DNA from 3 places in the Bradyrhizobium sp. USDA 4011 genome. Region 2 is predicted to be linked to each of the others. Evidence: riboswitches for the same ligand, from Rfam matches in the RefSeq annotation. Region 2 holds a riboswitch; each other region holds the start of a gene.
The links. A riboswitch is a leader RNA that binds a small molecule or an ion and turns the genes downstream of it on or off. The one in region 2 is predicted to bind cobalamin.
Positions count from the first base shown of each region.

Region 1 (4,626 bases), 3.5 Mb from region 2:
TCCCCTGCGCGGGTCAAATCAGCAGCCGGAATTCTACCCCAGTTCGCCGGTGCTTGTAACGTAAGGAGATGGGCGCGGCCGGTCACACCCGCCGCGCCGGATAGCTCAAAACGTCGCGCCAGCCTTGACCATGTAGGTGCGGCCGGGCAGCGGATAGGCCGAGAAGCGGCCGGCCGTGAACGAGCTCGCGATGGCGTAGTCGTAGTAGAGCGCGTTGAACAGATTGTTCACGCTCAGCGACCAGAAGAAGCGGTCGTATTGCCCGCTGAGCTTGAGATCGGCGGTGGCGTTGCCGGGAATCCGGTTCTGGGTGTTGGCCTGGTCGTTGTCCATGATGCGCGAGCTCCAGGCCCGCACCGTGGCATCGAACACCAGATAGTTCTGCCAGATATTCCAGGTCACGCCGAGATTGCCGGTATAGCGCGACACCAGCGGCACGTCGTTGCCGGTCCACATGCCTTCGCGGAAGACGGCGCGGGTGATCGCCATGCCGCCGCGCAACGTCACGGTGTCGCTGACCTTGAGCGAGGCGCTGGTCTCGGAGCCGTAGCGGCGGGTGGGGTCGAGGTTGACGTTGTAGAACAGCACCGGGTTGAAATGGATCTCGTTCTCGAGATCCATCAGATAGACGCTGGTCTGGACCTGAAACAGGTTGGTCTTGACGCGGAACCCGCCCTCGACGTCCTGCGATGTCTGGGTTCTGAGCTGGAAGTTTTGCGGGATCGGGGCGAAGGTCAGCGGATCGAATGACGGACCCGACGCGACGCGCTCGTCGACGTCGGGCGTGCGGAATGCGCGCGCGGCGCGGCCGAATACCGAGAAGGTGTCGGTGAAGCGATGCTCGGCGCCGACATGCAGCGCGTATTGGGTCTCGTTGCTGTCGAGCGGCGCCGCCTGCGCGTCGAAGGCGAACGGTGCGTTCGGGTCGTAGCGGTCGCGTGCCGAGACGCTGGTATTCTGGACGCGCGCGCCGTACGAGAAATCGGTGGTCGGCAGCACGCCCAGTGTATGCTGCCAGTAGCCGGCCACGGTCTGCTGCTCGATATTGTAGATGTGGTAGGGATCGACGCCCTGATAGGCGCCGCGTGCCTCACGGAACGTCGAGTCGTAATAGTCGATGCCGGTCAGGACCGTGGACGGCATTCCCAGCATCACGTTCTTGACGCTGAGCCGCGGCGTGATCGACCAGGTCTGTAGCGCGGCATCATTATAGGTCGAGGCGAAGCTGATGGTCGGCACGGTGCCGAAGAAGCCGCTTTGCGTCTCGCGCTGGCGCCAGCCGCCGTCGACGATAAGGTCGACGCCGTTCATCAGCGTCTTGGTGAAGCCGGTGGTGACGCTGGCGGTTTGCTGATTGGCATAGTCAAACGGCGTCGCTGCGCCTCTGCGATTGGTGAGCAGCTCGTTGACGCCGATCGACGGATCGACCAGTCGTCCGCCGGGCAGGCCGAGCTTCTGGTCGCTGCCGGTGACGGTGAGGAAGGCGGTGAGGTCCGATGTCGTGTAGTTGACGTTGCCGACGGCGTTGCGCTGGTCGAGCGCGTTGTTGACGCGGTAGCCGTCGGACTTGATGCCGTTGCCGTAGAACGAGGTCGACCACGGGCCGGAATTGAGCGCCGCGGACACCGCGGCCATGCGGGTGTTGAACGAGCCGAACCCGCCTTCGGCCCGTATCGTCGCCGGTGGACCGCCAGCGCCGGTCTTGGTGATGATGTTGACCACGCCGCCCACCGCGTTGTCGCCGTAGAGCACCGCGCCGCTGTTGCCGCGCGTGATCTCGACGCGTTCGATCGAATCGAGCGGGATCGTGGTGAGATCGAAGCCGGCCTTGTCGACGTCGTTGAGCCGTCGGCCGTTGAGCAGGAACAGGGTGTTGTCGGAGGCGAATGCGCCGAAGCCGCGCAGGTCGACCGCGGTCTTGGCGCCGTTCGGGCCGCCATAAAGCGATTGCAGCTGCACGCCCGGCACCTGCGCGAGAATCTCGGGCAGCGACTGCACCGGCGAATGCGCGATGTCGTCGGCGGTGATCACGGTCGAGGAAGAGCCGACAATGCCGGCGAACTGGCGGCCGCCGCCGCCGGTGCCGCCCGTTCCGGTGGCCGGTCCGGTCCCTGTCGAGCCCGATCCGCTCCCGCTGCCCTGTCCTGTGCCCGGCGCCGGGCGGCGCGGGGCCGGCGCTTCGTCCGCGGCCGGCCTGGCGCGCGTGACATTCTGGTCGCCCGGCTTGGTGATTTCGATGGCTGGCAGCTGATCGGGAGAGGGCGCCTGCTGCGCCCGTGCGGTCGAGAGAACGATTGTCGGCACGATCATCGTCGACGCGAGCAGAAGCGCGCGGCGGCGCCGGGAAGAAGAGTTGGAGAACATCTAGGTGAGACCTCGGTAACGTCAGTGGCACGTCACCGCGAACCAGTCTCACCATCGTGCTCGCAGGCTCAGCTGCTTGCAGCCTCAGGTGAAGCTCATGCCTGTACTCCCCGACCGGCATCTTCGCGTGTGACCACGGCTGACGGCAGGTCTCCTGGCTCGCGGGTCGTTACCCTTCGTCGCCTTCCCAGGACCGAGACTCCCAGTGGCCTGTGACGAAGGATTCACCGCATACAGTTGCGGGGGCAGCCGCGGCGTTGAGGAGGTTTCCCCGCACCGCATTCCCTTTTCATCTCATGAAAGAACCGTCATGTTCATCTAGGGTTCGGCCGGGCGGCAAAGTCAATCCGGCGGACGTCGGGCGGGGACGACGCGGCCACGGTTTCTGTCGAGTGTCGCTTGTCTGCCACGGCGATCGCTGTAAGAGCATGGATCCAATGAACGTGCAGGATTTTGCCTTGGCGGCCGAGGTCGCGGCGCGGCGCCGGTGGGGCGCTACCGCGGCGCTGCTCGCGCTCGTGGTCCTGCTGCTGGTGCTCTCGCTCGGCATCGGGCCGGTGCGGCTGTCGCCGCTTGCGGTGATCGAGGCGCTGTTCGGCGGCGGCAGCGACGTGGCGCAGGTGATCGTGCGCGAGATCCGGCTGCCGCGCACCATCCTGGCGTTCGCGATCGGCGGTATTCTCGGGCTATCGGGCGCAGCGCTGCAGGGCCTGCTGCGCAATCCGCTGGCCTCGCCGTCGTTGTTCGGCGCGCCGCAATCTGCGGCATTCGGTGCGGTGCTGGTGATTGCGCTGGGCCTCGCCGATGTGCGCTCCTACGCGCTGCCGGTGGTGGCGATCATCGCCGCGTTCGGTTCGGTGCTCGCGCTGCTGGCGATTGCCGGCCGCAATGCCGGGCTTTTGATCCTGATCCTCGCGGGACTCGCGATCTCGAGCTTTGCGGGGGCGGCGACGGCGCTGGTGATGAATCTCTCCAGCAATCCGTTCGTGGTGCTGGAGATCGCATTCTGGCTGCTCGGTTCGCTGGAGGACCGCAGCTTCCAGCACGTGGCGCTGGCGCTGCCCTTCATCATCGCGGGCGCGGCCATCCTGCTCAGCCAGGCGAGCGCCTTCCGTGCGCTGACGCTCGGCGAGGAAGCCGCGCAGAGTCTCGGCGTCGATGTCGGGCGGCTAAGGTTGCTCGTGATCGCGGGTGTTGCGCTCGGCGTCGGCGGCGCGGTCGCGGTCACCGGCACGATCGGCTTCATCGGTCTCGTCGCACCGCACCTGATGCGCCCTCTGATCGGTCACGATCCGGCGCGGCTGCTGGTGCCGAGCGCGCTCACCGGATCGGCGTTGCTGCTCGCCGCCGATATCGCGGTGCGCATCATCCCCTCGACGTCGGATATCAAGGTCGGCGTGCTGACCTCGATCATCGGCGTGCCGTTCTTCCTCTATCTGATCATGCGCGAACGCCGCGCGCTCGGCGGAGGCGTGGCATGACGCTGCTCTCCGCCACCGCGCTCAATGCCTCGCTCGGCAGCCGCAAGGTGCTGCACGATGTCTCGCTGTCGCTGGAAGCGGGCCATCTGGTTGCGCTGGTCGGCCCGAACGGCGCCGGCAAGACCACGCTGCTGCGCGCACTCGCCGGGCTGATTCCATCCGACGGCGAGATCCGGATCGCCGGCGACGCGCTGGCCTCGCTGCCGCTGCGCGAGCGGGCGAAGCGTTTCGCCTATTTGCCGCAGGGGCACATGGTGCACTGGCCGCTGCCGGCGCGCGATATCGTCGCGCTCGGCCGCTATCCGCATGGCGCGACCGATCCGGCGCGGTTGTCGCCGAGGGATATGGAGGCGGTGCTGCGCGCGATGCAGGCGGTCGACGTCACTGAATTCAGCGACCGCCGTGTCACTGAGTTGTCCGGCGGCGAACGCAGCCGCGTCGCACTGGCCCGGGTGCTAGCGGTGGAGGCGCCGGTGATCCTCGCCGACGAGCCGACCGCCTCGCTCGATCCGCGTCACCAGATCGACGTGATGCAGAAGCTGCGCAACGTCGCCGACACCGGCGTGCTGGTCATCGTGGTGACCCACGATCTCGGGCTCGCCGCGCGCTTTGCCAACCATGTGCTGGTGCTGTCGGAGGGGCGGCTGTCGGCGCAAGGCGCGCCTGCTGAGGCGTTGTCCGAGAATGTTCTGGCCCGCGTGTTCCGGGTCAGCGCCTACCGCACCGAATTTCAGCGCGAGGCCGTCATCGTGCCATGGGCCGACGTGTGATGGGGATGCGG
Region 1 is NZ_JBSSGG010000001.1:4,732,590-4,737,215, forward strand. Features, by position in the region: gene ACVW1C_RS22155 (TonB-dependent receptor) at 106-2,310, opposite strand; cobalamin riboswitch at 2,492-2,689, opposite strand; gene ACVW1C_RS22160 (FecCD family ABC transporter permease) at 2,802-3,845, shown strand; gene ACVW1C_RS22165 (ABC transporter ATP-binding protein) at 3,842-4,615, shown strand.
Region 1: linked by a shared signal. The riboswitch ahead of ACVW1C_RS22155 (TonB-dependent receptor) and the one ahead of ACVW1C_RS05690 (DUF1636 family protein) in region 2 are both predicted to bind cobalamin.

Region 2 (4,626 bases):
AGAGATCGTGATAGTCGGCATCGCGCTGGCCGACCTCACCGCGTTCCGGCTGAACCGCGATGATCGACTTGCCGCTCGGGATCGCCGCGAAATGAAACGCGCCGTCGCGGCAATCGGGATCATCCTCCGGCGCGCCCCATGCGCGTGAAAGATCGTCCTGGAGCTGCTGCGGAAGGCTGGACATCGCCGCGCGATATTCGGCCACGCCCCACGTCAACGTCCGGCGCAAAAGAACATTGCCCACGGACCCCACTGGCGTGAGATCAAAGCCTGCGGCCGCAAGATCGGTCAGCAACACCTCCAGCGAGGCAAGCGCATCAAGACCAACGGCATGCGCGATCTGATGCGGACGACCGGGATAGTTCGAGAGTACGAGCGCGAGCTGCTTCTCCTGCGGCGGCTTGCCGGCAAGCCGATGCCAGGCTGCCACGCGGGCAGCGACCGCTGCGACGCGCTCGGCATCCGGCCGATGCGCAAGATGCGCGAACTGCAGATCGGGATCGCGCTCACCGGGCGATTTGAAGCTCACGACACCTGTGAACAGGCGGCCGTCGACCTCCGGCAACACCACATGCATCGCGAGATCGCTGGGCGACAGGCCGCGCAGCGACAAGGCCCAATCCTCACGCTGCGCCGTCGACAGAGCGACCTGGAACACCGGGCACGATGCGGCATCGAACGGCGTCGTACCGTCGTCACCCGCCGCGGAGAACGCGGTCACGTTGACGATGGCGGCCGGGCTGCATTGCGCGAACTGAGCGCGCAGCCAATCGGCGGCGCCCGCCGCCTTCAACGAGGTGACGAACACGCCGTGGGCATCGAATCCCTTCGCGCGCAAGGCATCGATCAATGCATCGACCGGTGCCGTATCGCCGGCCGCCAGATAGGAGCGATAGAAAGTCACCAGCACAAGCGGCCGGCCATCCGATGCCGGCAGCGCCGCAACGGCACCGCGCCGCGAATCGTAGACGCCGATCTCGGGAAGATCGATCTCGCCGACGACCGGCCCGGCATAAAGGCCAGACGCCAGCGCCAGTTGCGCGATCACGGCCTGTGCGGCAACCGGGCCGCCCTTGTCGCACAGCACCTTGAGCCGCCGGAGCGTCGAGACCGGCAGCGTTGAAAATTCATCCAGCCGCAAATCGTCGCGGCCATCCGCCGGCAGCACCACCAGGGCGATGCCATGTTCCTTCGCCAGACGATGCACCGCGGCCAGCCCGTACGACCAATAGGGCTCGCCGCCGATCAGCCGCACCAGGATGCCGCGCGCCTGCGACAGCGTTCGCTCGATATAGGTATCGACCGACAGCGGGTGGCGCAGCTCCGCGAGATTGGCGAGCCGCAGCGACGGCAGCGCGGCGCGGCCCCGCCGCCAGCCGGCCGCGAACGCGGCGAGATCGCTGTCGGAAAACGACAACACCACGAGATCGGCCGGATCCTGGCCGAGGTCCCTTGGCGTCGCGGTCTCCTCAAGGCCGCGGCTCTCGCGGAAGACGACGTGCATCAGACACCTAGTCGCGCCCGGATCGCGGCTTCATCGATGTCGCCGTGTTCGCCGATCACGACGAGCTTCGACTGCCGCGCCCGCGCGCCCCAGGGCATGTCGAACTGATGCCTCACCCGCTCGCCGACCGATTGCACGAGCAACCGCATCGGCTTGCCTTCGACCGCGATATAGCCCTTGGCGCGCAGCACGTTCTGCTCGCGTGCCAGCCCCTTGATCGAGGCGACGAGCGCATCGACATCGGCGATCTCCGGAAGATCGATCACCACGGAATTGAAGTCGTTGTGCTCGTGGTCGTCCTCGCCGTCATGGTGGGACGGCCGGGACGCGAGGTCGTCCTCTGCCGCGGCTTCAAGACCGAGGATCACGCGGGCGTCGATGGCGCCGTCGACGATGGGCAACATCGGCACCTCGCGCGGCATCTCGGCCGCGATCACTGCCTTGGCCGCCTTGATGCCCTCGGCTCCGGCGAGATCGGCCTTGGTCAGCAGCACGATATCGGCACAGGCGATCTGGTCCTCGAACACTTCGGACAGCGGCGTCTCGTGATCGAGATTGTCGTCGGCCGCGCGCTGCGCATCCACCGCGGCGGGATCAGGCGCAAAGCGGCCGGCGGCAACGGCCTCCGCATCGGCCAGCGCGATCACGCCGTCGACCGTGATCCGCGAGCGGATCTCCGGCCAGTCGAACGCCTTCAGCAACGGCTTCGGCAGCGCGAGACCCGACGTCTCGATCACAATGTGATCGGGCCTCACAGGGCGCGCGAGCAACTGCTCCATGGCCGGGATGAAATCGTCGGCGACGGTGCAGCAGATGCAGCCATTGGCGAGCTCGACGATGTTCTCGGTCGGGCAATTGGCGTCGGCGCAGGACTTCAGGATCTCGCCGTCGACGCCTTCGCTGCCGAATTCGTTCACCAGCACCGCGAGCTTCTTGCCGTTGGCATTCCGGATCAGATGCTGAATCAACGTCGTCTTGCCGGACCCGAGAAAGCCGGTCACGACGGTGACCGGAACCTTGGCGAGCGTCATCATTCTGCGGCCTCCGGCACGACGGCGATGGGCGGAATGCGGGCAAGCGATTGCTTGCGAAAGATTTCCGGGCGGCTGCGCCACGGCACGATGCCGTCGGGCGCCGCGGCATAGGCGGAGGCGCCGGCGATCACATCCCCGGCATTGTCAGCGGACAGGCGGCCGTAGACATAGGACCATCGCCCCGGCGCGCTGAGTGCGACCGAGCAGCCCTGGCTGCAAGCCGACAGGCATTCGACCGGAACCAGATTGACGTCATCGGGCACGCCGGCCTCAACAAGCGCGGCATGCAGGCGCGCACCGGGCGCGAGGTCGCCTTCGGCCAGCGTCTGGCCGGCGCGACAGGTGATACAGACATGAAGTGTAACGCTCATCGCCCTTCCTGGATTGACTGCGGGAAGCGATGAGGCACACGAACCTGACGTGAGCAGGTTCGTTCCCCGTCGCGGAACACCCCGTCCGCCGGTCTCAAACACACTGCGTCGGCAGGTCTCCCGGCTTGCGGAGTAGGATTTCTCCCGTGATGCCCACCTTCCCGACTCCATCAGGGAATCAGTGGCTTGGGCATCTCTCCGGTCACGGTCGCGGGGGCGGCTGCGCTTCGGGCAAACCTTGCGGTCCAAGCCCTATCGCATTCCCTCTTCGCCTGTCGTAGGACAGGAACCAACGCATGGCCACCATTCGTCCTGGCCTCGCACTTGTCAAGCCGAAGGAACGTGATGATTTCTGATGGAAACGACGCTGACGATGGCGACGTCGGCACCGACCCTTCGCTGGATGCACGCCATGCGGCCAAAATGGCGAAAAAGAAGGTCGCCCGCGACAAGATCATGGCGACCAAGAGCGGTGAAAAGGGCCTGATCATCGTTCATACCGGCGCCGGCAAAGGAAAATCCTCCTCCGCCTTCGGCATGATCGTGCGCTGCGTGGCGCACGGCTTTCCCTGCGCCGTGGTGCAATTCATCAAGGGCGCCTGGGATACCGGCGAGCGCCGGCTGCTCACCAGGCATTTCGGCGATCTCTGTCAATTCCATGCGATGGGCGAAGGCTTTACCTGGGAGACGCAGGACCGCGCCCGCGACATCGCGGCGGCGCAGGCCGGCTGGGAAAAAGCCAAGCAGCTGATCGCGGATCCGAGCCTGCGGATGGTGGTGCTCGACGAGATCAACATCGCGCTTCGGTATGACTATCTGGCGATCGCCGATGTCGTCGAGTTCCTGACCACGTCGAAGCCGCCGATGACGCATGTCGTGCTCACCGGACGCAACGCCAAGGAGGAGCTGATCGAGATTGCCGACCTCGTCACCGAGATGACATTGGTGAAACATCCGTTCCGCTCCGGCATCAAGGCCCAGCCGGGCGTCGAGTTCTGACTGTCAGCACCATGGCGCGCGCATTGATGATCCAGGGAGCCGGCTCGGACGTGGGCAAGTCGCTCATCGTCGCCGGCCTCGCGCGTTCCGCGAGACGACGCGGCCTGCGCGTGCTGCCCTTCAAGCCGCAGAATATGTCCAACAACGCCGCCGTGACCGTCGACGGCGGCGAGATCGGGCGCGCGCAGGCGCTGCAAGCGCTTGCCGCCGGCGTCGAGCCGCACACCGACATGAACCCGGTGCTGCTGAAGCCCGAGACCGACCTCGGCGCCCAGGTCATCGTGCACGGCAAACGGATCGCGACCGCACGCGCGCGCGAATATGCCGCCATGAAGCCGTCGCTGATGGGCGCGGTGCTGGAGAGCTTTGGGCGCCTGAAACAGCGCGCCGACCTCGTGCTGGTCGAAGGCGCCGGCAGCCCCGCCGAGGTCAATCTGCGCAAGTCCGATATCGCCAACATGGGCTTTGCGCGCAAAGCTGGCGTGCCCGTGGTCTTGGTCGGCGACATCGACCGCGGCGGCGTGATCGCGCAGCTCGTCGGCATCCAGGCGGTGATCGATCCCGATGATGCCGCGATGATCCAGGGCTTTGTCATCAACAAATTCCGCGGCGATCCGACGTTGTTCGACGACGGCTACCGGCTGATCGAAGCCCGCACCGGCTGGCGCGCCTTCGGCGTGCTGCCCTGGTTCGTTCGCGCCGGCGAGCTTCCGGCCGA
Region 2 is NZ_JBSSGG010000001.1:1,185,057-1,189,682, forward strand. Features, by position in the region: partial or broken gene cobN (cobaltochelatase subunit CobN) at 1-1,504, opposite strand, end outside; gene cobW (cobalamin biosynthesis protein CobW) at 1,504-2,538, opposite strand; gene ACVW1C_RS05690 (DUF1636 family protein) at 2,535-2,909, opposite strand; cobalamin riboswitch at 3,003-3,218, opposite strand; gene cobO (cob(I)yrinic acid a,c-diamide adenosyltransferase) at 3,255-3,908, shown strand; gene ACVW1C_RS05700 (cobyric acid synthase) at 3,920-4,626, shown strand, end outside.

Region 3 (4,626 bases), 5.2 Mb from region 2:
GGGCGAACCTCCTCCCATTTGCGCGTCTTCAGGCCACAGTCCGGATTGACCCAGAGCTGCGAATCCTGCAACCGCTGCCGAGCCAATGCCATCAGCTCCTTCATTTCCCCTACCTCGGGAATGCGTGGAGAATGGATGTCGTACACGCCCGGCCCGATCTGATTGGGATATTTGTAGTTCCTGAACGCGTCGAGCAGTTCCATCTTCGAACGCGACGTCTCGATCGAGATGACATCCGCATCCATTGCAGCAATGGCGTCGATGATGTCATTGAACTCAGAATAGCACATATGCGTATGAATCTGGGTTTGATCTGCAACGCCTGATGAGCAAATGCGGAAGCTGTCGACGGCCCATTGAAGGTAGGCCGCCCACTCCGATCGACGCAACGGCAATCCTTCGCGGAGGGCAGCTTCGTCGATCTGGATCATGCTCGCACCGGCTATCTCGAGATCGCGGACTTCGTCGCGTATCGCCAGTGCGATCTGCCGGCAGACCTCGCCTCTTGGAATATCATCGCGAACAAACGACCAGTTCAAGATCGTTACTGGCCCGGTCAACATCGCCTTCACCGGCTTGCTGGTCAGTGATTGCGCGTAGAGCCACCAATCCACAGTGATCGGTTTTGGCCGCGAAACATCTCCGAATAGGATCGGTGGCCTGACACAGCGCGAGCCATAGGATTGCACCCAACCATTCCTGGTGAATGCGAATCCGGCGAGTTTCTCGCCGAAGTACTGCACCATGTCATTGCGCTCAAACTCGCCGTGCACGAGCACGTCCAGACCAATATCCTCCTGCCAACGCAGAGCGCGCGCAGTCTCCTCCTTGAGGAATTTGTCGTACTTCTCGTCGCTCATGGCGCCTTGCGAATGTGTCGCGCGGGCATTACGGACCTCTGGGGTTTGCGGGAAGGATCCGATCGTCGTGGTGGGAAAGGCAGGTAGTCTAAAGCGCTTGCGTTGGATCTCGGCTCGACGGACAAATGGGCTGGCGCGCCGGCGCATGGCCTCGTCGATCGCTCGCATCCGCACCGCAAGATTGGCATCACGGATCTTTGGTGAAGTCCGACGGCCAGTCACGGCCGACTGCGATTCAGCAAGACTTTGAGCAACATTCTGATCACCCGCGAGTGCCCGCGCCAGGATCGCAAGCTCACGCATCTTCTGTACCGAAAAGGCAAGCCAACTCTTGAGATCGGATGCAAGTCCGGTCTCGAGTTCAACATCGACGGGCACATGGAGCAGCGAGCAGGACGGAGCGATCTGAACACGATCCCTGCCTAGCTTCGCAATGGCGGGATCCAGTTGCTGGCGGAGCGCCGACAGGTTCGACCGCCAAACATTTCGTCCGTCGACGACGCCGAGGGACATGACGAGATCACTTCGCCGAGCAGCAATGATCCGGTCCAACAGGTTCGGTGCGCGAACCAAATCCACGTGCAGTCCGGCAACGGGCATGTTCAAAGCTGTGTCCAGATTATCGCCGAGATCGCCGAAATAGGTCGCGACCATAATCTTGACGTTTGGTACTTCCCTGGCGAGCCGATCATAGACGTGCAGCAAAGATCTTCGCGTCCCCTCCTCCAGATCCAGGACCAGGCAGGGCTCGTCGCATTGAACCCAGTTTGCTCCCCTTTTGCCTAGTTCTTGCAGAACCTCGATGTAGACCGGTAATAGCTCATCCAGGAGTGACAGCGGCTGGAACGCAGGATCCGGACTCTTGCCAAGCTTCAAGAATGTGACCGGCCCGATCAGGACAGGGCGCGTCTGGAACCCCAGGGCCTTGGCTTCCTCATACTCCTCGATAGGCTTGCGAGAGGATAGGCGGAACGTCTGTCCCCGATGAAATTCAGGAACCATGTAGTGGTAGTTGGTGTCGAACCACTTGGTCATCTCCTGTGCGGGCGCGCCAAATCCGCCCGATCCGTGGCTGCAACTGGTATTCTGGCGATCGCATTGTGAACCGCGCGCCATGTCGAAGTACGTCTTGAGCGAAACCGATTCGATTTCCGACGCGTAGACTTCCGGGATGGCACCAACCATGACAGAGGTGTCGAGCACTTGGTCGTACAACGAAAAATCGTTGGACGGAATGACGGTGACACCGAGGGATTTTTGGCGAGCCCAGTTCGCAGCACGCAGGCCAGCTGCGTCCTCGAGCAATTGCTGTTCGCTGATTGCGCCGGTCCAGTAACTTTCAAGCGCGCGTTTGAGCTCGCGTCTCGGACCGATCCGAGGCGTTCCAAGCGTGGCAACCGGAAGGGAGAGAAGAGACATAGCGCTAACCCCGTAGTTGGGGGCAAAGGCGTTGGCGGACGCAAGCAGGATCGCCCCAGCGGCGGCGGCTTGGCGCACCACCGGGACACCCCGCCCGTGGACGTATATGTGGTCGAGGCAGGTCTCCTGGCTCGCGGGTCATCGCTGCTGTCCGGCCTTCCCGAAGCTGTACGGGCTTCAGTGACTTTGTTGGACAGCGGCTCGTCGCTTACAGTTGCGGGGGCAGCGCCGGCATGTTCACCGGCTTCCCTCTTAGCTCCGAATCCAGCGGGAGCGGAGAACCTCTACGATTTGGATTATCGGCAAGAGACCTCTTCCGTCAACCTCTAAGATGACTCTCTCACGTCACTGCCGCCATCATCAGTGATTCAAATGACCATTTAACGTCGAAAGTTGACCACGGTTGGAAGCCCCTCCAATAGATGCACTCTCCAATGTATGTGACGAAAGAATTGTCGAAGGCGCAAGTCACGGCGCTTCGAGTGGCATTTCGGTCTCTCGGCAGTCAAGAACCGCGCCAGGGACAAAACACCTGCGAAAACTCCATCGGGCATACCGGGCGCGCATATTGATCTGCGAACCAACCAATCCTGGTAGGCGATTTGCGGTCTCTGATGCCGATAATACTCGGGCATGCATATCGATTCACCTCAACGAACACCGGGATGCCCGCAATGACAACGGCTGTTCGGAGCGCCGTCGGCGTCCTTGCTGTCACCGCCTTTGCGGTCGGCCCGTTCGGGTGGCCTGGTAAGAGCGTTCATGAATCAATCCGTCAGACAGATGCTCTCGAGAATGTTGAGCAACTCGAGAGAAAGCTAGCGTGACTTGATCGTTTCTCGCTTGCCGGCTGTCGCGACTGGAAACGGCTCATCCAACCATGAATGCGGCGCCGAGGCAGCTGGATTGAGCAGACCGCAACATCGTGCGCGTAGGTAGAAACGCGCGCACCCTATCATCCGCCTGCCTGAGAACGCGCTTCTGACGATTCCACACGCCCGGCGGTGATGAGCGATTTTTGCTTATCATCAAATTACGAGCCGATAGCGATCGCAGGCGTTCGGGTGACCACACCGAACCAGACGGTTCAACAGCCCTCCAAAGTGCTTCCCGATTTCTCATCCGTAAATCGGCAGCGGCCTTCACTTGGCCCTCGAAGATCGGCGCGACAAAAACTGAACAAGCCCGAGCGGATCGGCTGAATGGAAACATAGAAACGAGCGTAGGTCGGAAAGCCGACAAACACTGCACGAATCTGGCGCGATTTGCCGGCTATTTCCTGGCACGAAGGATGCAAGCTCAAGGGTGCCCAGGCTTCTCCCCCTGGGCAGGTCCAGCACGGCAAATTGGGGTTGTAGCTGGCCCACTGAAGTTAGCGGCGCGTGACTCGAGTGGACAGACAGCGCCTGCTCGCGCGGGACATCGGCGGTGCCCGCGCCACGTTGCCGCTAACTTCTTCAATCGAGCATAGCATCGAGGGCTGCCGCTTTGACGTGTGGATGAAAAACCGATGGTCCGGCCGTTATGAAGAGAATGTCTGCAAGAGGCGTGCTTTGTCTCTGTCAATCGCTAGTTTTCCTTGCTGGGCTGGTTGCGACGGGCAACACTGCGCGAGCCGGCGAAAGCGCGCTTGTCGAACGAGTCAAGTCAACCTGGCGAGCGCGAGACGGTGAGACAATCGAGCACATTGTCTCCAAAGTTTCGAAAGTGGCGCAATTCGTCCCTCGAAACTGGGGAATCGCCGAAGGCATCGACCACACTGAGTATGTTTACCTTTCCTGGACCAGGCATCAGGATAACAGATCAGACGAACATTACGTTATTACATGGAAGGTCGGGACCGACGGAAAGATTGAAGTTGCGTCTCCCTATGCAAAGGCTATCGAATTCGGCTGGCGCGCCCTGGCGCTTTCACTCATCGCCAGTGAAGTCACCGACGGCGAAAAAGACGCAAACCTTCGTTTTCTGCATGATCCGGTCAATTTCAACTTTGTCACGACCGCGCAAGGCAAGCTCGGCGATCTGCTCCGACGCGGCCGCTGTCACATCATCGAACCTGTAGTCGTGGATTACGTTGAGGCGGCGAATGACAAGCCGACCGAGAAAGCGGACCGGTGGCGCGTTCTGCTGTTGGTGAACTGCAACATACCAGGCCCCCGCCACTTCACCCAAAATGGGGTCATCACCTTCGACAAGCGCGAGGGACACGATTGGGAGCCGCAATCTTTCCTTGCCAAAAGGATTGCGACTTTTCCTCCGGCGTCCTGGTTCCATCATATAGATCAAAATGAACGGTCACATAGATCAAAATGAAGACGCCTTTGGAAGGGGGTGCGAAGGGCCTCGA
Region 3 is NZ_JBSSGG010000001.1:6,348,598-6,353,223, reverse strand. Features, by position in the region: gene metE (5-methyltetrahydropteroyltriglutamate--homocysteine S-methyltransferase) at 1-2,279, opposite strand, end outside; cobalamin riboswitch at 2,379-2,580, opposite strand; gene ACVW1C_RS29965 (nodulate formation efficiency C protein) at 3,987-4,592, shown strand.
Region 3: linked by a shared signal. The riboswitch ahead of metE (5-methyltetrahydropteroyltriglutamate--homocysteine S-methyltransferase) and the one ahead of ACVW1C_RS05690 (DUF1636 family protein) in region 2 are both predicted to bind cobalamin.